4 regions of the Massilia niabensis genome follow, and region 3 is predicted to be linked to each of the others. Evidence: predicted binding sites of a transcription regulator. Region 3 holds the regulator's gene; each other region holds the start of a gene.
The links. Region 3 encodes sigma-54, which starts transcription at its own class of promoters, with help from an activator protein. Its sites were predicted from a motif close to TGGCANGNAANCTGCTTT; they were not measured.
Positions count from the first base shown of each region.

Region 1: ACFPN5_RS18715 (PEP-CTERM sorting domain-containing protein) is a predicted target of sigma-54. The motif match lies at 3,265-3,282, and genes of this name have one in related genera.
Region 2: ACFPN5_RS00950 (ANTAR domain-containing response regulator) is a predicted target of sigma-54. The motif match lies at 2,354-2,371, and genes of this name have one in related genera.
Region 4: adh (aldehyde dehydrogenase) is a predicted target of sigma-54. The motif match lies at 1,877-1,894, and genes of this name have one in related genera.

Region 1 is NZ_JBHSMU010000015.1:951,026-956,727, forward strand. Features, by position in the region: gene ACFPN5_RS18705 (response regulator) at 1-83, shown strand, start outside; gene ACFPN5_RS18710 (ATP-binding protein) at 176-3,172, shown strand; gene ACFPN5_RS18715 (PEP-CTERM sorting domain-containing protein) at 3,312-3,947, shown strand; gene ACFPN5_RS18720 (LysE family translocator) at 3,944-4,570, opposite strand; gene cphA (cyanophycin synthetase) at 4,582-5,702, opposite strand, start outside.
Region 2 is NZ_JBHSMU010000003.1:179,245-184,946, forward strand. Features, by position in the region: gene ACFPN5_RS00940 (MFS transporter) at 1-207, opposite strand, end outside; gene ACFPN5_RS00945 (CmpA/NrtA family ABC transporter substrate-binding protein) at 508-1,686, opposite strand; gene ACFPN5_RS00950 (ANTAR domain-containing response regulator) at 1,708-2,343, opposite strand; gene ACFPN5_RS00955 (S9 family peptidase) at 2,502-4,886, shown strand; gene ACFPN5_RS00960 (RIFT barrel domain-containing protein) at 4,967-5,702, shown strand, end outside.
Region 3 is NZ_JBHSMU010000008.1:86,675-92,376, forward strand. Features, by position in the region: gene ACFPN5_RS07320 (KpsF/GutQ family sugar-phosphate isomerase) at 1-137, shown strand, start outside; gene ACFPN5_RS07325 (KdsC family phosphatase) at 137-667, shown strand; gene lptC (LPS export ABC transporter periplasmic protein LptC) at 695-1,297, shown strand; gene lptA (lipopolysaccharide transport periplasmic protein LptA) at 1,313-1,915, shown strand; gene lptB (LPS export ABC transporter ATP-binding protein) at 1,915-2,673, shown strand; gene ACFPN5_RS07345 (RNA polymerase factor sigma-54) at 2,699-4,174, shown strand; gene hpf (ribosome hibernation-promoting factor, HPF/YfiA family) at 4,238-4,591, shown strand; gene ACFPN5_RS07355 (enoyl-CoA hydratase/isomerase family protein) at 4,703-5,702, shown strand, end outside.
Region 4 is NZ_JBHSMU010000002.1:17,832-23,533, reverse strand. Features, by position in the region: gene ACFPN5_RS00210 (TonB-dependent receptor family protein) at 1-1,784, opposite strand, end outside; gene adh (aldehyde dehydrogenase) at 2,096-3,616, shown strand; gene ACFPN5_RS00200 (DUF779 domain-containing protein) at 3,637-4,056, shown strand; gene ACFPN5_RS00195 (S-(hydroxymethyl)glutathione dehydrogenase/class III alcohol dehydrogenase) at 4,053-5,159, shown strand; gene gfa (S-(hydroxymethyl)glutathione synthase) at 5,201-5,702, shown strand, end outside.

The sequences.
Region 1 (5,702 bases), on a different contig from region 3:
GCGATGCGACCATCGCCGAACCCTGGTCACCGTCCCGGGTCCAGTGGGTGCTGGATTTCGATCTCCGTTATTTTGGCAGCTGAGTAGTCGCCCGGCCGATCGCACAAGACGTTGCCGAAGATGCTATCGTTTGGCCTGCGGAATCCTTTACGCAAGTCATCATCCCAGGCCACCCATGTTCGACGTTCCCGCTCCCTCCAGTCCCGCCTCCAGCCTTGCCTTCGCGTCCGGTGGCGGCCAGATGGGAGCCTTGCTGCGTGAAACGGCGTGGTCCGGGACCGGCCTCGGACCGATGGACGCGTGGCCGCCGGCCTTGCGCGTCGCGGTCGGCATCATGCTCGGGATGGGGCAGCCGGGCTTCGTGGCCTGGGGGCCGGACCTGCACCTGCTGTTCAACGACGCCTACCGCGCCATGCTCGGCGCGCGCGGCAGCGATCCGGCGCGCCTCCTGGGCCAGCCCTTCCGCGCGGTCTGGCCCGAGATCTGGGACATCGTCGGGCCGATGTTCGAAGGCGCCCTGCGCGGCGAGCCAAGCTGGGCCGACGATCATCCGTTCATCGTGCACCACAATGGCTGTCCCGAGCAGATCCATGTGCGCTTTTCGGCGACGCCGTTGCGCGACGAGACGGGCGTTATCGTCGGCGTGTTTTGCACCTGCGCCGATACCACTGACACGGTCAGGTCGCAACGCGAACGCGATGCCGCCCTGGCCGAACTGGCGGCCAGCAAGGAAACGCTCGAGATTGCGGCCGACGCCGCCGAGTTCGGCCTGTTCGAGCACGACGTGAAAAGGGACGTGGCCAGCTGGAGCCCAACCGCCCGGGCCCACTTCGGCCTGACTCCTGACGCGCCGGTTGACGCCGGCACGCTCGGCCGGGCCGTGCATCCGGAGGACCGCGAACGCGTGCAGGGCGAGCTCGCGGCCATGCTGGCCGCGCCGCCCGCGGACGGCCGTTACCGCGGCGAGTACCGGGCGGTCGGGCCGGAGGACGGTGCCGTGCGCTGGATCGGGGTACGCGGCCGCCTGTTCTTCGATGCGGACGGCAAGCCGCAGCGCATGGTCGGCGCCACGCTCGACATCACGCAGCGCAAGGAAGCCGAGGCGCAGGCCCAGCTTGCCGCGCGCGAGGCGCTGGCGGCGGCCGAAGCGAATGCCAAGTTCCGCGCCTTTTTCGACCAGGCCACGAATTTCGCCGCGCTGATGACCGTCGATGGTGTCGTCGTCGAGGTCAACCGCGTGTCGCTGGACGCGGCGGGCGTCGTGCGCGAGGACGTGCGCGGCCGGCCGTTCTGGAACTGCGGCTGGTGGAGCCCCTCGCACACGCTGGCCGGCGAGGTGCGCGCGCTGCTGCTGACGGCCGCCGGCGGCGAGACCGTGCGGCGCGCGCTGCCGTACTTCGTCGCCGCCGGCGGCGAGCGCCGCACCAACATCATGTTCGCCCCGGTGCGCGGCGATGACGGGCGCATCCTGTTCGTGGCCGCGACCGGGGTCGACGTGACCGAACAGCACCACGCCGGCGAGCGCCTGCGCCTGCTGGACGCGATCGGCGAAGCGACCCGCATCGCGGCCGATCCCAAGGCGATCATGGAAGAGGCAACGCGCCTGCTCGGCGAGCACCTGGGCGTGACGCGCGTGGCCTACGCCGACCTGGAACCCGACAACGACCGCTTCACGATCCGCCACGACTGGCACGTCCCCGGGGCGATGAGCACCGCCGGCGTGTATTCGCTCGACCTGTTCGGCTCGCGCGCCACCTCGAACCTGCGCGTCGGCCGCAACCTGGTGGTGGGCGACGTCGACCGCGAGCTGGCCCCCGAGGACGGGGCGGGGATGTTCAACGCCATCGGCATCAAGGCCATCGTGTGCTGCCCGCTGGTCAAAGGCGGCAAGCTGGTGGCGATGATGGCGGTGCACCAGAGCGGCCCGCGCGCCTGGACCGGGGAGGAGGTGGCCCTGATCGAAGCGGTGGTCGAGCGCTGCTGGGCCCACATCGAACGGGTGCGGGGAGCCGCGGCGCTGGTCGAGGCCGACCGCCGCAAGTCCGAATTCCTGGCTACGCTGGCTCACGAGCTGCGCAACCCGCTGGCGCCGATCCGCAACGGCCTCGAGATCCTGCGCCTGTCGCATACTAAACCGGAACTGCAGGCCAGCGTGCGCGCGATGATGGAGCGCCAGCTTGGCCACATGGTCCACCTGATCAACGATTTGCTCGACATCGCACGCGTTTCCAGCGGCAAGGTGGTGCTCAGGATCGAGCGCGTCGCCCTGCAGGCGGTGGTCGGCAGCGCGGTGGAAACCAGCCTGCCGCTGCTCGAGGCGGCCGGCCATACCCTGGCGGTAGAGTGGCCCAATGCGATGCCGGAGGCGCCGCTGCTGCTCGACATCGACGCCGTGCGCATCAGCCAGGTGCTGAGCAACCTGCTCTCGAACGCGGCCAAGTACACGCCGCAGGGCGGGCGGATCGACATCAAAGTGCGGGGATCTGGCAGCGAAGTCGCGATCGCGGTAAGCGACACGGGGATCGGCATCGCGGCCGACTCGCTGCCGATGCTGTTCGAGATGTTCACCCAGGTCGCGCGCAGCATCGACCGCTCCAAGGGAGGCCTCGGGATCGGGCTGGCGCTGGTGCGTCACCTGGTGCAGCTGCATGGCGGCAGCGTGAGTGCCGCCAGCCCAGGTCCCGGGCAGGGCAGCACCTTTACGGTGCGCCTGCCGCTTGGCGAAGCGCAGGAACCGGTGCAGGCCAATGTGCCGGCGGACTTGCAATCGGGTGTGGCGCGCAGCGCCGGCACCCTGCCGTCCCGGCGCCTGCGCGTGCTGGTGGCCGACGACAACGTCGATGCCGCCGACACGCTGCGTGCCTTGCTGGAGTTGTCGGGCCACCTTACGCGCGTGGCCCACGACGGCGAGGAAGCGGTTCGGCTCGCCGCGCAGTTTCTTCCGCACATCGCCTTCCTCGACATCGGCATGCCGCGCCTGGATGGTTATGGCGCCGCCCGTGCGATCCGGGCGCTCCCCGGCCTGGAAGCGGTGCCGCTCGTGGCGCTAACCGGCTGGGGCGCGCAGGACGACCGGCGCCGCTCGCGCGAGGCCGGCTTCGACGAGCACCTGCTCAAGCCGGCAGTGCCGGAAGAGGTGGCGGCGCTGCTGGAGCGCGTGGCGCGCTGTTGAGGCGCGCACGCCGTGTCGACGGTTCTTACACCTGCCTCATCCCGCCTGCATACGCGGCAGTAAGCCCCTGATTTTGCAGAAGATTTGCTGCATGGCGCAAAACTTGCTTAATTGCACATATCACTAACAAGGAGGACAAATGAGCCACGCTGCACGCCGTCTTGCTGCCGCAATCTTTACCTTCCTGATTTCCGCCGGCGCCTGCGCTGCGGTGGTCGCCACCAACACGGAGTATGGCAATATCGACGGCCGCGAGGCAACGCGCGCCTTGAACGTCACCACCCGCGGCACGGTGACTGACCTGAACATCACGGTCGAATTCTCGAAATGCGACGATCCGCCGATCGGCCCGACCGGCACTCGTTGCCTGGGCACCGGCTCGCCGTTCGAAAACGAATTCAGCCTGCGGCTGATCGGGCCGAACGGCGAGAGCGTCGAACTGGTGGATGCCTTCTCGACCTACACGGCAGGCGCGCCGAACTCCGGCGCTGGCCGCGTCAGCGTGACCTTCGACGACGAAGCGGCCAGCGCCGCCGGCCCGCGCGTACGCGAAGGCAGCTTCCGTCCGGCCCGGGCGCTGTCGGCCTTCGACGGCATGGACATGTTCGGCAGCTGGACGCTCTACCTGCGCGACTTCGGCCGCGGCGACCCGCTCGAATTCTTCTCGGCGCAGCTGGATATGGCCTTCGAGCCAGCGCCAGTGCCGGAGCCGGCCACGCTGGCGATGCTGGGCCTGGGATTGCTGGGGCTCGGCGCGGTGCGCCGGAAGAACTAGCGCGAGACGATCAGCTTCACGCCCAGGGCAATGAACACGCCTCCCGCCAGCCGGTCGAGCCATTTACCGGCGTCCGGCTTGCGTTCGAGCCAGCCGCCGACCGCGCCGGCGAAATAACCGAGCAGCCCGAACAGGATCGCCGCCTGCACCGTGAAGGTCACGCCCAGCGCCAGCATCTGCGCCGGGACGTCGCCGTTGGCGGGAATCACGAACTGCGGCAGCAGCGACAGGAAAAACAGCACCACCTTCGGGTTGATGGCGTTCGCCAGCAAGCCCTTCATGAACAGGCTGCGCAGCGGCTGGGGCGGCGCTGCCGCGCCAGCCGCGGACTGTCCACCGGTACTACGCAGCGCGTTATATCCCAGCCAGACCAGGTACAAGCCCCCGCCCACGCGCAGCGCCGTGAACGCCACCGGCGAGGCGGCAATCACTGCACTCACGCCGATCACCGCCAGCAGCGTGTGGCTCAGGCAGCCCAGCGCGCAGCCCAGGCCGAACACCATGCCTTGCCTGCGGCCTTTCGACATGCCCAGGCCCAGCACCATCAGGTTGTCGGGACCGGGGGAGGCGGTGAGCAGGATGGCGGCCAGCAGGAAGCCAAGGAATTGTTCGGGTGCGAGCATGGGGTTTTATATCAAGCCTCGGCGACCCTTTTGGCAATATGCGCCAGCGACTCATCCACCTGGTCAATCAGGATCAGGCACAAGTCCCCCTCGTTCAAACGCTCGAGCGCGCGGTCGATCGCGATGAACTCGCCGTTGATCTCCTCGACATGGCTGGTGCGCGTGGCGCCGCTGAGGCCCTGGCGCAGCAGGGCGACCACTTCGCCGTCCGGCCGGCCGCGCTGGCACTGGTCCTGGTACAGCAGCACGTCGTCAAACGCCGCGCCGAGGATTTCGGTCTGCTGGGTGATGTCCTGGTCGCGGCGGTCGCCCGCGCCGCTGATCACCACCGAGCGCCGTTTGGCCGGCATGTTCTCGACCGCCGACACCAGCGCCGCGATCGCGTCCGGATTGTGGCCGTAGTCGGCAATCAGGGTCGCGCCCCGGTAATCGAAGACGTTGAAGCGTCCCGGTGCATTGTCGCTTTCGCCGACAAAGGTTTTCAGGCCGAGGCGGATCTTGTCCCAGTCCAGGCCCACGGCCCATGCGGCCCCCACCGAGGCCATCACGTTCTCGACCTGGAAGCCGACGACGCCGCCGCGCGTGATCGGCACTTCCTGCAACGTGATGCGGGTTTCGTTCTTGCCCTGGGCGCAGACGAGCCAGCCGTTGTCGACGTACACCACACGGCGGCCCTGGGCGCGGTGCATGGCCATCAGGGGATGGCCGCCGTCCTGGGCAAAGTAGGTCACGTCGCCTTTCGTGTTTTCCGCCATGGCGGCCACCACCGGATCGGCCGCGTTCAGCACGGCCATGCCGCCTTCGACCACGTTCTGCACGATCACGCGCTTCAGGACCGCGAGGTCTTCCAGCGTGGTGATGTAGTTCAGGCCAAGGTGGTCGCCGGCGCCGATGTTGGTCACCACCGCCACCTGGCAGCGGTCAAAAGCCAGGCCTTCGCGCAGCAGGCCGCCGCGCGCGGTCTCGAATACGGCCGCGTCGACGTCCGGGTGCAGCAGCACGTTGCGCGCGCTGCGCGGGCCGCTGCAGTCGCCACTGTCGATGCGGCGCCCTTCGATGTACACGCCATCGGTATTGGTCATGCCGGTGCGCAGGCCGGAGGCGGTCAACAGGTGCGCGATCAGGCGCACGG
Region 2 (5,702 bases), on a different contig from region 3:
CAGGATCGTGATCGCCACCGCCGCGATATTGATGTTGGCGATCTGCGCGACCGAGAGGCCGAATTCGCCTTTGATCACCGGCATCAGGGGTGCGCAGGCGAACCAGGCGAAGAAGCAGATGAAGAAGGCCACCCAGGTCAGGTGGAAGGCCCGCATTTGCGGGGTACTGAAATTAAGAAGCGTGATGCTGTTCGCTTTGCTGGCCATGTCATCCCTCGATGTCGAAAACAAAAAGGCGTCCGCGTCCCGAGGCCAGGAGCCAAGGGAGGCGGACGCCGTTGTCCGGGTGCCAGCCCATCGTTGGGCCGGCAATGTGTGAAGGGATCGCCGTTGATCCTGATGGAGTAATTGCAGGAACCGTGCCAGCTGGGGTGCGGGGCTGGAGGGGCGTTTGGTGCCGATGAGTGCGCTACATTGCAGTGCACCATGCGCGAAAATGAGGCGGGAAAGCGCACTGGGATGGTATTCGGGCAGCGTGAGCTTGACCCGCCCACCCTACGGGTCTGATCAAACGTCGGAGAGTGCAACCGCCTCGCGCCGGTGAATTGCAAACGACGCCGCATACCCCGCCGGATCGCGCCCGTCCCACACCTTGCCATCCATCAGCGTGCTGCTGCGCATGACACCCCCAGGCACGTCCACCCCAGCCAGCAGCGCCGCCTCGCGGTACAGGTCGACCTGGTTCACCGCCCGCGCCACCGCCAGGTAATCGGGATCCTCGCGCAGCAGGCCCCAGCGCCGCTGCTGGGTCAGGAACCACATGCCGTCCGACAGCCACGGGAAGGTCGCGGCGCCGCCGCCGAAAAAGCGCAGCTCCGGGAAACCGGAGCGGCGCGGCAGCAGGCAGGCGCGCAACACGTCGCTGCCGGTATTGACGTAGGCGGGGCTGGCCAGCACCTCGGCGGCCACCTCGCGGTTGGCGGGCGAGGCATCGAGCCAGCGCGCTGCATCGAGCAGGCAGGCCACCAGCGCGCGGCAGGTGTTCGGATGACGCGCGGCGAAGTCCTGGCGGGCGCCGAGCGCCTTGCCCGGGTGGTCCGGCCAGACCTGGCTGCTCTGCCCCGCCAGCACCCCGCTGGCCTCGCACACGGCGCGCCGGCTCCAGGGCTCGCCGGCACAGAACCCATCCATGTGGCCGGCCTCGAGATTGGCCGCCATCTGCCCCGGCGGCAGGGTGACCAGGGTGGCGTCCGTCGTCGGGTCGATGCCGGCGGCAGCCAGCCAGTAGCACAGGAACATGGCGTGGTTCCCGGTCGGGAAGGTGTGAGCGAAGGTGTAGCGGCGCGGCTGCGCGGCCATCAGCGCGGCCAGGCCCCGTCCATCGCCCACGCCGGCGGCGGCCAGCGCGCGAGAGAGCACGATCGACTGGCCGTTCTGGTTCAGGTTCATCAGCACCGCCATGTCGCGCGGCGCGCCGCCGACGCCCATCTGCAAGCCGTACAGCAGGCCATAGAGCGCCTGCGCCGCATCGAGCTCGCCGTTCGCCAGGCGGTCGCGCATGGCCGACCAGGAATGCTGTTTTTCCAGCACCAGCCGCAGGCCGTAGCGCTCGTCGAAGCCGAGCACGGACGCCATCACCAGCGGTGCGCAATCGGCCAGCGGCATGAAGCCAATCCGCACGCTGGCTTTTTCCAGACGGTCCGATCCCGCCACGTACCCGCCTGCGCTACCCTCGAAGCCTGCCATACCATCCTTCCCGCGCCGGGCCTAGCCCAGCAAATCCTCGATGTCCAGGATGCGCTGCGCAATCTCGGCCAGTCTCAGGTTCTTGTTCATCGCCATGCTGCGCAGGCGTCCGTAGGCTTCTTCCTCAGTGAGCTTGTAGCGCGCCATCAGCAAGCCCTTGGCACGGTCGAGGGTCTTGCGCTCGACGAGCTGCTGGCGCGTGTCGGCCAGTTCGCCGAGCAGCTTCTGCTCGCGCCTGAAACGGGCCAGCGCGACGTCGAGCACCGGCCGCACCCGTTCGGCGCGCAGGCCGGCCACGATATAGGCCGACACCCCGGCGTCGACCGCCGCCTCCATCGTCCCGGGCCGGTCGTCCTCGGTAAACAGCACGATCGGGCGGCGCGCCTCGCGGGTGGCGATCACGATGTGCTCGAGCACGTCGCGGGCATCCGATTCGCTGTCGATGATGATCAGGTCCGGCTGCAGCTGGGCGATGCGCTCGGGCAGGTAGACGTCGGGCGGCAGCGAGGCGACGATGTCATAGCCCGATTCCAGCAGCCCGGCCCGCAGCGCCGCGCCGCGCCGGGCCTGGGCGGCAAGGCTTGCGTCGTCGGTGTGCAGCTCGCCGCTGTTGACGACAACGATGCGCAGGCTGCGGGGCTGGTCGGCTGGGTTCATGCGGGGAACTGATGCAAGAATCGAGCCAAGACCGTATGTACACGGCCGCCGACCGCGATAATTTAACCGGAACCACCCACTTCGCATGGCGGCTGGGCTAGAATGCATTCGCATTTTTCTAGCCGGAAAGCTATCCCTTTCACCCACCAGACATCACGATGCGACTTCCTGCACTGACTTTCCTTACTGCCTTGACGACGCTGACCGCGCTGCCGGCAGTGGCCGTAGCCGCTCCCACCCCGACGCCAATCAGCCTCGACCAGGCCATGGCCCACCCGGACTGGATCGGTAACCCGGTCGAACAGGCCTGGTGGAGCTGGGACGCCAAGAGCGTGTACTTCAAGCAGAAGCGCACCGGCTCCCCGCTACGCGATACCTTCCTGGCGAGTACGCGCGGGCCGCGCAAGGTAGCGGACAGCGAACTGGCCAAGCTCGACAGCCCGGCCGTGGTCTACGACCGCAAGCACACACGCACCATCCTGGTGCGCAATGGTGACTTGTTCGAGCGCGACCTGAAAAGCGGTGCGCTGGTCCAGATCACGCGCGGCGTGAAAGCCGAAGAACCGCAGTATTCCAGCGACGAGCGCGCCGTGCAGTTCCGCGTCGGCCATGACTGGTTCAGCTGGGACCGCGCCAGCCGCCTGCAGGCGCCCACCGCCCTGCCGCGCGCCGCGAAAGACCCGGCCGTACAAGAACCTGACGCGCTGCGCGATATGCAGCTGCGCCTGATCGCCACCTTGCAGCGCGCGAAAGACGACCGCGACGCCGGGCGTGCCCGCAGCGAGGAAGAGCGCCGTGCCGATCTGACCCGCGCGCCGGCCCCGGTCTACCTGGGCGACAAGGTCACCATCGAAGACAGCGCGCTGTCCCCGGATGGGCGCTGGCTGGTCGTGGTGACCGCTGCCAAGGGCGGCGACAAGGGCCGCATCGGCAAGATGCCGCGCTACGTGACCGAATCGGGCTACGAAGAAGCCGACGACGAGCGCACCCGCGTTGGCCGCAACAACCCGGCTCCGCATGCGTTGAAATTGATCGAGCTGGCGACGGGCACGGTCCAGGACCTGCCTTTCGACACCCTGCCCGGCATCGCGGTCGACCCGCTGGCGCAGCTGCGCGCCGCCGCCAAGCTCGATCCATTGAAGGGCAACCGCGCGCTGCGCATCGCCGACCGGACCGACGCCGTGCGCTGGACGCCGGACGGCAAGCTCGCGGCCGTGATGCTGCGCGCCGTCGACAACAAGGACCGCTGGATCGCCACCATCGGCCTCGACGCCGGCCTGGCCGCGGCCAAACTGAAACCCGTGCACCGCCTGACCGACGAGGCCTGGGTCAATCACGACAACAGCGATTTCGGCTGGCTGCCGGACAACCGCACGCTGTGGTACCTGTCCGAGGAAAGCGGCTACGCGCACCTGTACACCCAGGATGCCGCCGGCCGGGCGCGCGCGCTCACGAGCGGCAAGTGGGAAGCCGGCGACGTGCAGTGGAGCTTCGACGGCAGCACGGCCTACCTGCTCTGCAACCGCAAGAACCCGGGCACCTATGAAGTGTGCGCGGTGAATGCGAAGGATGGCACTACCCGCGAAGTGACGGGCCTCGAGGGAGTGGAACGTTTTGCGCTGTCGCCGGACGAGCGCAAGCTGCTGGTGCACTACTCGTCGAGCTACATGCCGGCGCAGCTGGCCACCGTACCGGTGATGGGCGGCGCGCCTTTGAGGCTGACCGACACCCGCACGCCCGAGTTCAAGGCGCGCACCTGGATCGAGCCCGAGTACGTGGCCGTGCCGTCGAGCGACGGCGGCGACCCCGTCTGGTCGAAACTCTACCGTCCTGCGAAGATGGAACCGGGCAAAAAATACCCGGTCGTGATGTTCGTGCACGGCGCCGGCTACCTGCAGAACACGAGCAAGCGCTACCCGGTCTACTTCCGCGAGCAGATGTTCCACAACCTGCTGGTCGAAAAGGGCTATGTCGTGCTCGACATGGACTACCGCGCCTCGAAGGGTTACGGCCGCAACTGGCGCACGGCGATCTACCGCCAGATGGGCCACCCGGAACTGGTCGACTACCAGGACGGCGTGAAGTACATGGCGGCGCACCACCAGGGCGATACGGCGAACGTCGGCATCTACGGCGGCAGCTACGGCGGCTTCATGACCTTCATGGCGCTGATGCGCGCACCGGAGATGTTCAAGTCGGGCGCTGCCCTGCGTCCCGTGACCGACTGGACCAGCTACAACCACGAGTACACGTCCAACATCCTGAATACACCGGACCTGGATCCGCAGGCGTATAAAGTCTCGTCGCCGATCGAATATGCCGACAAGCTGCAGGGGAACCTCCTGATCGCGCACGGCATGGTCGACGACAACGTGTTCTACCAGGACTCGGTGCGCATGGCCCAGCGCCTGATCGAGCTGAAGAAGGATAACTGGGAACTGGCCAGCTACCCGCTCGAACGGCACGCCTACACGCAGCCGGAAAGCTGGTTCGACCAGTACCGCCGGATCTACAAGCTGTTCGAGCGCACGCTCAAGCAGTGATGTAGAACGCCAAGCGAGCGCCCTCCGGGGCGCTTTTTGTTTTACTGTGCACTCATCCGTACCAACTTTCACGCGCCCGCATGCATCCAGCTCCCGCTTCAGTCCGTACCCGTCTCGCTCTTTGCCTGCTTGCCCTCGCCTCCACCGGCGTGCAGGCGCAGGACAGGAAGACCTCCAGCGATGATCCCGGCTTCGTCGGCCTGCCCACCACCGGCAAGCTCGATTCCAGCCGCGTGCTGGGCGAGCGCCACGGCGCGGAGGCGCAGCCGCAGGAGCCCCCTGCCAGGAAGGCGGCCGAGGCCAGGCCGAAGCCCGACAGCCGGCCCGCCGGCAAGCGCCGGAGCGATACCGGAGACGAGGACGAGGACCAGGGCAACCCGGCGCCAAAGCGCCGCGCCAAAGAGGCGTCCAGGGACGACACACCGGTCGCCAGGCCCACTCTCGCGATCCCGGCCGGCGGCATTACCGGCGTCGTCATCGAAAGCACCGGGCGCGGCGAACAGTCGAAGGTGCCGGTCACCTTCGGCCAGGTATTCGCAACCGGCGACGTTGCGCGCGGCACTGCGCTCGCCGCCAAACTGGCTGACGGCACCCTGCTGCCGCTGCAGATGGACGTCAAGGCCTCGCACCCCGACGGCTCGGTGCGCCATGCGGTGCTGTCGCTGCTGCTGCCGCGCCTGGCGGGCAAGGATGTCGGCCTCGCCCTGGTGAAGGCGCCCAGGAAAGCGGATGACCCGGGACCGGCCAGGGCGGGACTCGGTGCCGACGCCACCGTCAGCATCACGGAAGGCGGCGAGCGCTATACCGCGTCCAGCG
Region 3 (5,702 bases):
ACCCCGACCAGCTGGCGGTGGACGCGGTCGCGATCATGGAAGAATTCCGCATCAACCAGATGCTGGTAGTCGACAGCGACGGCGTGCTGGTCGGCGCGCTGCACATCCACGACCTGACCCGGGCGAAGGTGATCTGATGACGCCACTTGCACACATGGAACGCGCGGCGCGTGTAAAGGTCATGATTTTCGACGTCGACGGCATCCTGACCGATGGCAGCCTGACCTACGGCCCGGACGGCGAGGTCACGAAAACCTTCAACGTGCTCGACGGCCTGGGCATCCAGCTGCTGCAAAAGACGGGCGTGGCCACCGCGATCATCAGCGCGCGCAATTCGCCGATCGTCAACGCACGCGCCAGGGACCTGGGCATCACCCACGTCTGGCAGGGTTTCCACGACAAGCGCGTCGCGTTCGCGGAATTGCTGGCGCAGACCGGCATCACGGCCGAGCAGTGCGGCTACATCGGCGACGATGTGATCGACCTGCCGCTGCTGACCAAGGTCGGCTTCGCGGTGACGGTGCCCACGGGCCATCCCGAGGTGCAGCACCGCGCCCATTACGTCACCAAAGCCGGCGGCGGCCGCGGCGCCGTGCGCGAGGTCTGTGACCTCGTAATGCGCGCCCAGGGCAGCTACGAACAGGCACTGGCCCCTTATTTTGCTTAAGGGACAAACACAAGCATGGCGACCTACGTGAATAAACGCACCGCTCACCGCTGGCGCACGCTGGGGCTGATGCTCACCGCGGTGTTTTTTGCGTTCGGCAGCTTCTGGCTGCTGCAGGCGATCCAGTCGGAAGACGAGGTGGTCGGTGGCAACGGGGGAAGCGAGCCCGATTATATTGTCGAGAATTTCAGTTTCGTGCGCATGACCGAGACCGGCTCGCCGCGCTATGTCATGTCCGGCGCGCGCCTGGTGCACCATCCCAAGCCCGACATGTCGGAGGTGACCCGGCCCGTGGTCGAGAGCATGGCCCCGGGCCGCCCTCGCATGACGATGCAGGCCGAGCGCGGCCAGGTCTTCCATGGCGAGAACCGGGTCGAACTGATGGGCAAGGTCAACATCGTGCGCCCGGCCACGCCGACCACTGAAGCGCTGCACGCCCGGACCGAGGCGCTGACTGTGCTGGCCGACGACGAAATCATCAAAACGAAGCTCCCGGTGCAGATGACGCTCGGCGCGTCTTCGGTAGATGGGGTCGGCCTGGTGGCCGAGAACCCGACCCAGAAGATACAGCTCGGCGGACGCGGGCGGATCGTCTATCCGCCGCGCCGGCAGGCCGCCCCCACTCCATAACAGGAACAAGAACACATGAAAAAAACCTTCCACCACGTGCTCGCCGCCGCTTGCCTGGCGCTGCTGTCGCTGTCGGCCTCGGCCGAGAAGGCCGATTCGCTCAAGCAGGCCGTCATCGAATTCGATACGGCCGACCTGGACGAGGTCACGCAGACGCGCATCCTGACGGGCAACGTCATCGTCACCCGCGGCACGCTGACGCTGAAATCCGACCGCGCGCTGGTCAAGGAAACGCCGGAAGGCTACATGAGCGTGACGCTGACCTCGAATCCGGGACGCGTGGCGACCTTCCGCCAGAAGCGCGACGGCGGGCCGGACCTGTGGATGGAAGGCCAGGCCGAGCGCATCGAGTACGAAGAGCGCGAAGAAGTGGTGAAGCTGTTCTCGAAAGCGGTCGTGAAGGAACTCGAAAACGGACGCGTCACGAACGAACTCATCGGTCCTTACATCTCCTACGACAACCGGCGCGAAGTGGCCGCCGTGCGCAACGACCCGAGCGGCCAGACGAAAGTCGGCGGCGGGCGCGGCACCCTGATCATCGCGCCCCGTCGTACAGCTCCGGCAGCGGCGCCGGCACAGGCGCAGGCTCCCACACCAGTGCAGGCAGGAAAGAAATAATGAAGGATGTACGCGACAGCAGCACCCTGGTTGTGCGGGGGCTGCAGAAAAGCTACGGCAAGCGCCTGGTCGTGCGCGACGTGTCGCTCGAGGTGGGTTGCGGCGAAGTCGTCGGCCTGCTCGGGCCAAACGGCGCCGGCAAGACGACCTCGTTCTACATGATCGTCGGCCTGGTGCCGTCGGACGCCGGCACCATCGAAATCAACGGCACCGACATTTCCAGCCTGCCGATCCACCGGCGCGCGGTATTGGGACTGTCCTACCTGCCGCAGGAAGCCTCGGTGTTTCGCAAACTGACGGTGGAAGACAACATCCGCGCCGTGCTGGAACTGCAGCGTGACGACAACGGCAAGGCGCTCACCAAAGCCGCGATCAACGAGCGGCTCGACTCCCTGCTGGCCGAACTGCAGATCGAGAAGCTGCGCGAGAACCAGGCGCTGTCGCTGTCGGGCGGCGAGCGGCGCCGGGTCGAGATCGCGCGCGCGCTCGCCACCAACCCGCGTTTCGTGCTGCTCGACGAACCGTTTGCCGGGGTCGACCCGATTGCCGTGATCGAGATCCAGCGCATCGTGCGCTTCCTGAAGGAGCGCGGCATCGGCGTCCTGATCACCGACCACAATGTGCGCGAGACGCTTGGCATCTGTGACCGCGCCTATATCATCAACCAGGGCGCCGTGCTGGCCTCGGGCCGCCCTGACGACATCATCGCCGACGAGTCGGTACGACGCGTCTACCTCGGCGAACACTTCCGCATGTAGTTAAAACGAAGAACCAAGCGGCATCATGAAACAATCCCTGCAACTCCGGACTTCGCAGCACCTGGCGCTGACGCCACAGCTACAGCAGTCGATCCGCCTGCTGCAGCTGTCCACGCTCGAACTGCACCAGGAGATCGAGCAGATCCTCTCCGATAACCCGCTGCTCGAGCGGATCGACGACCCGCTCGACAATTCCGTGCGCCTGCTGGCTGACGGCGCCATCAACGATTCGCCCGTCCAGCAGCCCGATGCGCCGGCGCCGAACGGGGACGAGCCAGCCGCTCCAGGGGAGGCTGGCGAGGCGCTCGATGCCAACGGCGGCGATGTCGAGCGCGGCGAGGCCGATGCCGACTGGGGCGACGCGCCGCGTGCATCCGGCAGCGACGGCGACGACGATGGCCGGCCGCAGCTGGGCGCCATTGGCGTGACGCTGCGCGAGCACCTGTCGGAACAGATCCGGGTAACGGGTGCGAGTACGCGCGACCGCGCGCTGGCCGAACTGGTGATCGACGCCATCGACGACAACGGCTACCTGGAAGAGCAGCTCGACGAGATCCACGCGCGCCTGCCCGAAGAGCTGGAAGTCGATATGGACGAGCTGCGCTGCGCGCTGGCGCTGGTGCAAAGCCTCGATCCGGTCGGCGTCGGCGCACGCAGCGCCAGCGAGTGCCTGGCGCTGCAGATCCGGCAGATGCCGGGCGTGCCGCTGGTGACCCGGCGCATGGCCCTGAAAATCGTCGAGGGCTATCTGACCTGGTTCGCCCAGCGCGAATTCAACAAGCTGAAAAAGGCGCTCGACTGCGACGACGAAGACCTGCGCGAAGCGCAAGCCGTGATCCGCCAGTGCAATCCGCACCCGGGCGCGGCCTTTGCGTCGAGCACCTCGGACTACGTGGTTCCGGACGTTATTGTCCGCAAGACCGGGTCCGGCTGGAGCGTAATGCTGAACCACGAAGTCATGCCGCGCCTGCGCGTGAACAACGTCTACGCGGCCCTGCTCAAGCAGGGCAAGGGCGAAGGCCAGATGAGCGCGCAACTGCAGGAAGCGAAGTGGTTAATTAAAAATATGCGCCAGCGTTTCGACACGATCCTGCGCGTTTCGCAGGCCATCGTCGAGCGTCAGCGCAACTTTTTCAGCCATGGCGCGGTTGCCATGCGTCCCCTTGTGCTCCGCGAGATTGCTGATACACTAGGCCTACACGAGAGCACGATTTCTCGCGTGACAACTCAGAAATTCATGCTGACCCCGCACGGCATGTTTGAGCTGAAGTATTTCTTCGGAAGCCACGTCGCCACCGAAGCGGGGGGCGAAGCCTCTTCGACGGCGATCCGGGCGCTCATTGCGCAACTGACAGGAGCAGAGGACCCCAGGAACCCATTATCCGACAGCAAGATCGCGGAAATGCTCGGTGAACAAGGCATGGTCATCGCGCGCCGCACGGTTGCAAAATATCGTGAGGCCCTCAAGATCCCTCCGGTCAGTCTCCGCAAATCCTTGTAACAACGGCAGCCATGCGCGACCCAAGCGTGCTGCGTCAGCCGTTTCTTTTTCAAAGGAGTGTGTATGAATCTCACTATCAGCGGTCACCACCTCGACGTTACCCCTGCCATCCGTGAATACGTACAGAACAAGCTGGAACGCATCACGCGCCATTTCGATCAAGTGATCGACTCCCACGTCATCCTCGCCATCGATAACCTCACTGAAAAAGACAAAAGGCAGAAAGCCGAGATCAACCTGCGCCTTTCCGGCAAGATGGTGCACGTGGAAAGTGTGGCGCAAGACCTGTATGCCGCGATCGACCTGCTCATGGACAGGCTGGATCGCCAGGTGATGAAGTACAAGACCATCCTGCAAAACCATAGTCACGAGGCGCTCAAGCGCCGTCCTGAAGGCGGAGAGGCTGTTGCTGTCTGATCGGCAACGAAGCACCGTCTGAACGAGGGCGCCGAAGGGCGCCCTTTTCAATTGTGGAACCGGCGCAGCGGCTTGGGTAAAATGCATGCCTCTTCAACCATCTTGCCCGCCATGACCGACCATGTCCTGACCCGCGTTGCCAACGGCACCGGCGTGATTACCCTCGACCGGCCCAAGGCCCTCAATTCGCTGTCGCTCGCCATGGTGCGGCGCCTGACCGAGACCCTGCTGGCCTGGCGCGACGACGCATCCGTCGACGCCGTCGTGATCACCAGCAGCAGCGAAAAAGCCCTGTGCGCGGGCGGCGACATCCGCTTCTTCCACGAGGCCGGCCACGCAAGCCCGACGGGCGGCAGCGCGCTGCTAGAAGATTTCTTCACCGAAGAATATGCGCTGAACCACCTGATCCACTTCTACCCGAAACCGTATATCTCGCTGATGGATGGGGTCGTGATGGGCGGCGGCATGGGCATCGCCCAGGGTGGACCGGAGACGGGCCTGCGCATCGCCACGGATCGCACCAGGATGGCGATGCCGGAAGTGAACATCGGCCTGTTCCCCGACGTCGGCGGCAGCCATTTCCTGTCGCATGCCCCTGGGCAGCTGGGCAACTACCTGGGCTTGACGGGCCTGACGATCGGCGCGGCCGATGCGCTGTATGTCGGGCTGGCGGACCTGTTCGTGCCGGGCGCGCAGCTGGGCGAACTGAACGCGCTGATCGATACCACGCCGGGCGCGCAACTGGTGGCGGCGATCCGCGCATTCGGCGCGCAGTGTGCGGGTAAGGCAGGCCCGAGTGCACTGGAAGGCGCGCGCAGTGCGATCGATGCGCATTTCAGCGCCGGGTCGGTCGCGGCGATCATGGCTTCCCTTGAAAACGACGGCACCCCGTTCGCGCAAAAGGCCCTGGCGGCGATGCGCCAGCGCTCGCCGCTATTGATGAGCGTGACGCATGAAATGCTGCTGCGCGGGGCCGCGCTCGGCGTGGCCGACTGCCTGCGCATGGAACGCTCGCTGGTGCGCCGCAATTTCGAACATGGCGAAGTGTTGGAAGGCGTGCGCGCGCTGGTGATCGACAAGGACAACGCGCCGCAGTGGAACCCGCCGACGC
Region 4 (5,702 bases), on a different contig from region 3:
GGAGTCTCGTAGGTGGCGCGCAGCAGCGTGAGCGCGACCCGGGTGCTGAAACCGGCCCCAAGCTGGCTGTCGAGCGACAGCTCGGCGCCGCGGCGCAGCGTTTCGCTGGCGTTGCGGTAGCTGGTGCGCCCACCGCCCGAGGTCTCGACCACCAGTTCGTCGTCGGTGCGCACCTGGAACAGCGCGGCCTCGACCCGTGTGTTGTCCCCCAGCTTGGCCTTGGCGCCGACCTCGATGTTGCGGCTGACGGCTGGCTGCAGCCGGAAGTTGAAGCCGGTCCCACCGGCCGAATAGAACAGTTCGTTGAGCGTCGGCGTCTCGAAGCCGCGCGCCGCGCTGGCATACACGTTCAGCTGCGGCGACACCTTGTACATGACGGCCGCGACCGGCGTCCACTTGCTGTAGTCGACGCCGCCGCTGTCGTTGCCGTTGGCGAGGAAGCGGTCGCTTACTTCCACGTCCAGGCTGCTGCGGCGCAGTCCGGCGCTCAGCGTCCAGGGGCCGCTCTCCCATTGCGTCTGCACATACGGGTCGAAGTTCGACAGCTTGTTGATCTCGTCGCGCCGCAGCGCGCCCCTGACCCCGAACTCGTTGCCGATGAAGTTCTCGTAGCCCTGGCGGTCGTCCTCGGAACGGCTGTACTCGACCCCGAACGTGGTGCTGAGCTTGCCGTTGGCCACCTGGCGCACCGTCATCCACTGGAGGTCGGCGCCGTAAAAGTCGCGGTCGAAGTCGATCACGCCGCCCGAATGGGTAGGCGGCGCCTGGAAGCCGCGCGAGAACGCCTGGTACTGGAGCACCTGGCGGTTGCCGGCCCAGGCCGTGAGGCGCAGGCGGTCTTGTCCGAAACGCTGCTCGAAGGTGGCGCCCGCCTGGGTATGCTCGATGCTCTTGCGCGTGTTGTAGCGCTTGGCCAGCGTGCGCTGCGGCGTTTGCGGGTCCGTGGTGTCGATTTCGCCGGCGCGCGGGTCGCGCTGGAAGGTGGCCCAGGTGACGCCCAGCGGGTCCTGCGTGTCGTCCTGGGTCAGCGTACTGGCGGTGATGGTCAGGCGACTGGTGTCGCTCGGCGTCATGCTCAGCTTCGCAAAGCCCTGGTCGCGGCGCGCAGCGCTGTGGTCGCGGTAGCCGTCGGTATCGAAGCGCGAGGCGTCGAGCAGGTATTTGATGCCGCTGGCTTCGCCCTGGGCACTGATGTCCACCTTGCGCAGCCCGTCGCTGCCGCCCGAGACAGTGGTCTCTAACGCCGGCGGGCCGCCGCCCTCGCGTGTAAACAACTGGATCACGCCGCCCGAGTGATTGCCGTAGAGCGCGGAAAACGGCCCGCGCAGCACCTCGATGCGTTCGGCCAGGTCGAGGTTGAAGGTTGCGGCCTGGCCCTGGCCGTCCGGCATCGAGGCCGGTATGCCGTCGGCGATCAGGCGCACGCCGCGTACCCCGAAGGCCGAGCGCGCACCGAAGCCGCGTGACGAGATTTGCAGGTCCTGCGCGTAATTCTCGCGGTTGTGCACCACCAGGCCGGGCACCGAGGCCAGCGCCTCGGAGGCATTGACCCGCACCTGGGTGTCGCCGATGCGCGCCGCGTCGACATTGTCGATCGCGCCCGGGAAATCGAAACTGTCCTGCTCGATCCGGCTGCCGGTGACGATGACGACCGGCATGGGCGTGGCCTGCTGCAGTTGCTCGTCGGCGGCCATGGCGCTGCCGTGGGCTGCGAACGCGGCGCCGCCGGTTGCGAACAGCGCGGCAATGGCGCGGCGCCGGGAGGGAAATGGTTGCTGCTGCATGCGTGTCTCCGATAACGGTGTGGGATGGAAGTGCTCGCCCTTGGCACTGCCCCAAGTGCTATTCAAGCAATAACTTTGCCATGGTAACCCGGTGGCACGGCGCTTGCATTGAACGTGGACTGGGCGTGCCAGGCGCCGAATTCGGGGCCGACCCCGGGCCAGCGACACCGCAAACCGGCACACCTGTCCCAGGATCGGGACAGCTGCCACGGCAGTGTGAAGGTTTCGGAACGCCAGCCAGGCCACACAGACCCACACAGGCGCCGTTCACGCCCAGGGGCCAAACACTATTTTCTGAAAAAGAGGATGACATGAATCTCGCAGACATCAGCAAGCTGGGCGTTGCCAATCCCTTCAAGCAGCGTTATGACAACTACATCGGCGGCAAGTTCGTGGCGCCTGTCAAGGGCGAGTACTTCCCCAACATCACCCCGATCACCGGCCAGCCGTTCTGCGAAGTGGCGCGCTCCACGAACGAGGACATCGAACTGGCGCTCGACGCGGCCCACGCCGCGAAGGAGGCCTGGGGCAAGACCTCGCAGGCCGAGCGCGCCCTCGTCCTGAACCGCATCGCCGACCGCATGGAGCAGAACCTGGCCATGCTCGCCACGGCGGAAACCATCGACAACGGCAAGCCGATCCGCGAAACGACGGCGGCGGATATTCCGCTGGCGATCGACCATTTCCGCTATTTCGCCGGCTGCATCCGCGCCCAGGAAGGCTCCATTGCGCAGATCGACCACGAGACCTACGCCTACCACTTCCACGAGCCGCTGGGCGTGGTCGGGCAGATCATCCCCTGGAATTTCCCGATCCTGATGGCGGTCTGGAAGCTGGCCCCGGCACTCGCCGCCGGCAACTGCGTGGTGCTGAAACCGGCGGAGCAGACGCCGGCCTCGATCATGGTGCTGGCGGAACTGATCGGCGACCTGCTGCCGCCGGGCGTGCTCAACATCGTCAATGGCTTCGGCCTGGAAGCGGGCAAGCCGCTGGCATCGAATAAACGCATCGCAAAAATCGCCTTTACCGGCGAAACCGGCACCGGGCGCCTGATCATGGGCTACGCCGCGCAAAACCTGATTCCCGTCACGCTGGAACTGGGCGGCAAGTCGCCGAACATCTTCTTTGCCGACGTGATGGATGCGGACGACGACTTCTTCGATAAATGCCTGGAAGGTTTTGCCATGTTCGCGCTGAACCAGGGTGAGGTGTGTACCTGCCCGTCGCGCGTGCTGGTGCAGGAATCGATCTACGAGCGCTTCATCGAACGGGCCCTTGCGCGCGTCGCGGCCATCAAGCAGGGCAACCCGCTCGACTCGAGCACCATGCTCGGCGCCCAGGCCTCGCAGGAGCAGCTGGAAAAAATCCTGTCCTACCTCGACATCGGCCGCCAGGAAGGCGCCGAGGTGCTCGCCGGCGGCGCGCGCCAGTCGATCGATGGCGACCTGAAAGACGGCTATTACGTGCAGCCGACCGTGTTCAAGGGCAACAATAAAATGCGCATCTTCCAGGAAGAGATCTTCGGGCCGGTGGTGTCCGTGACGACCTTCACGGACGAAGCCGACGCGCTGCGCATCGCCAACGACACCCTGTATGGCCTGGGCGCCGGGCTGTGGACGCGCGACGCAGCGCGCGCCTTCCGTGTCGGCCGCGCGATCCAGGCCGGGCGTGTCTGGACCAACTGCTACCACCTGTACCCGGCCCACGCCGCGTTCGGCGGTTATAAACAGTCGGGCATCGGCCGCGAGAACCACAAGATGATGCTCGACCACTACCAGCAGACCAAGAACCTGCTGGTCAGCTACAGCCCGAAGGCACTGGGCTTTTTCTGAGCATGCAGACCGAGCGCCCAATGAACGGCCCACCCGAAAGGGTGGTTGCCACGCCCGCCGCACTGGCCTTCATCGGCCAGCTGCGCGAGCGCCATGGCCCGCTGATGTTCTTCCAATCCGGCGGCTGCTGCGACGGCAGCGCCCCGATGTGCTACCCGGCTGGCGAATTCGCCGTCAGCGACACCGACGTCTGCCTCGGCAGCCTCGATGGCGTGCCCTTCTACATGGGCGCCGAACAGTTCGCCTACTGGGAGCACACCCAGCTCATCATCGACGTGGTGCCCGGCAATGGCGGCATGTTCTCGCTCGATAACGGGACGGGACAACGCTTCCTCACCCGCTCGCGCCTGTTCGAGGATGAAGAAATGCACCAGCTGCAGGGCGGGGCGAGCGCCGCACCACATTCACCGCAATCCCTTACGACACGGAAGGCCACATGAAAACGAGAGCAGCCATTGCCTGGAAAGCAGGAGAACCCTTGTCCATCGCCGAAGTCGACCTCGAAGGCCCGCGCGCCGGCGAGGTCCTGGTGGAAATCAAGGCGACCGGCATTTGCCATACCGATTACTACACCCTGTCCGGCGCCGACCCCGAAGGCATTTTTCCCGCCATCCTCGGGCATGAAGGCGCCGGCGTCGTGCTCGAGACCGGCCCCGGCGTCACCTCGGTCAAGCGCGACGACCACGTGATTCCGCTGTACACGCCGGAATGCCGCCAATGCAAATTCTGCCTGTCGCGCAAGACCAACCTGTGCCAGTCGATCCGCTCCACGCAAGGCCGCGGCCTCATGCCTGACGCGACTTCCCGTTTTTCGCTCGACGGCCAGCAGCTGTTCCACTACATGGGCACCTCGACGTTTTCCAACTACATCGTGGTGCCGGAAATCGCGCTGGCGAAAATCCGCGAGGACGCGCCCTTCGACAAGGCCTGCTACATCGGCTGCGGCGTCACCACCGGCGTCGGCGCGGTGGTGTTTTCGGCCAAGGTCGAGGCGGGGGCGAACGTGGTCGTGTTCGGCCTGGGCGGGATCGGCCTGAACGTCATCCAGGGCGCGAAGATGGTCGGTGCCGACAAGATCATCGGCGTCGACCTCAACCCGGCGCGCGAAGAGATGGCCCGCAAGTTCGGCATGACCCATTTCATCAACCCTGGCCAGGTCGGCAACATTGTCGACCACATCGTGCAGCTGACCGACGGCGGCGCCGATTTTTCCTTCGAGTGCGTCGGCAACACGACCGTGATGCGCCAGGCGCTCGAGTGCACCCACAAAGGCTGGGGCCAGTCCTTCATCATCGGCGTCGCCGCCGCCGGCCAGGAAATCAGCACGCGGCCGTTCCAGCTCGTCACCGGCCGCCAGTGGAGGGGTTCCGCCTTCGGCGGCGCGCGCGGGCGTACCGACGTGCCGAAGATCGTCGACTGGTACATGGACGGCAAGATCAACATCGACGACCTGATCACGCACACCCTGCCGCTCGAGCGCATCAACGAGGGCTTCGAGCTGATGAAGAGCGGGCAATCGATCCGTTCGGTGGTGCTGTACTGAACGCAAGACGTTTTTTGGACCAACCAACAGGGAGAGACAACATGAGCAATGACATCAGCAGCGACGCGGGCGGCCAGATAAAAATCCATCCTGCCGTCGACAACGGCATCCCGCCGGCCGCGCCCAACTTTTCAGGCGGCACCTTGACCTGCCGCTGCGCCACCGATCCGGTGACGGTGGAACTCGCGAGCCAGGTCGCGCATAACCACGTGTGCGGCTGCACCAAATGCTGGAAGCCGGCCGGGGCGCTGTTTTCCCAGGTGGCCGTGGTCGGGCGCGACAAGGTCACGGTGACCGCCAATGCCGACAAGCTCGCCATCGCCGACACCTCCGCCACGATCCAGCGCTATGCCTGCCGCGACTGCGGCGTGCACATGTATGGCCGCATCGAGAACACGGCGCACCCCTTCCATGGCCTCGACTTCGTGCACACCGAACTGTCGCGCGAGAGCGGCTGGGCGCCGCCGGAGTTTGCCGCCTTCGTGTCCTCGATTATCGAGTCCGGCTTCCCGCCGTCGAAGATGGGGGCGGTGCGGGCCCGCC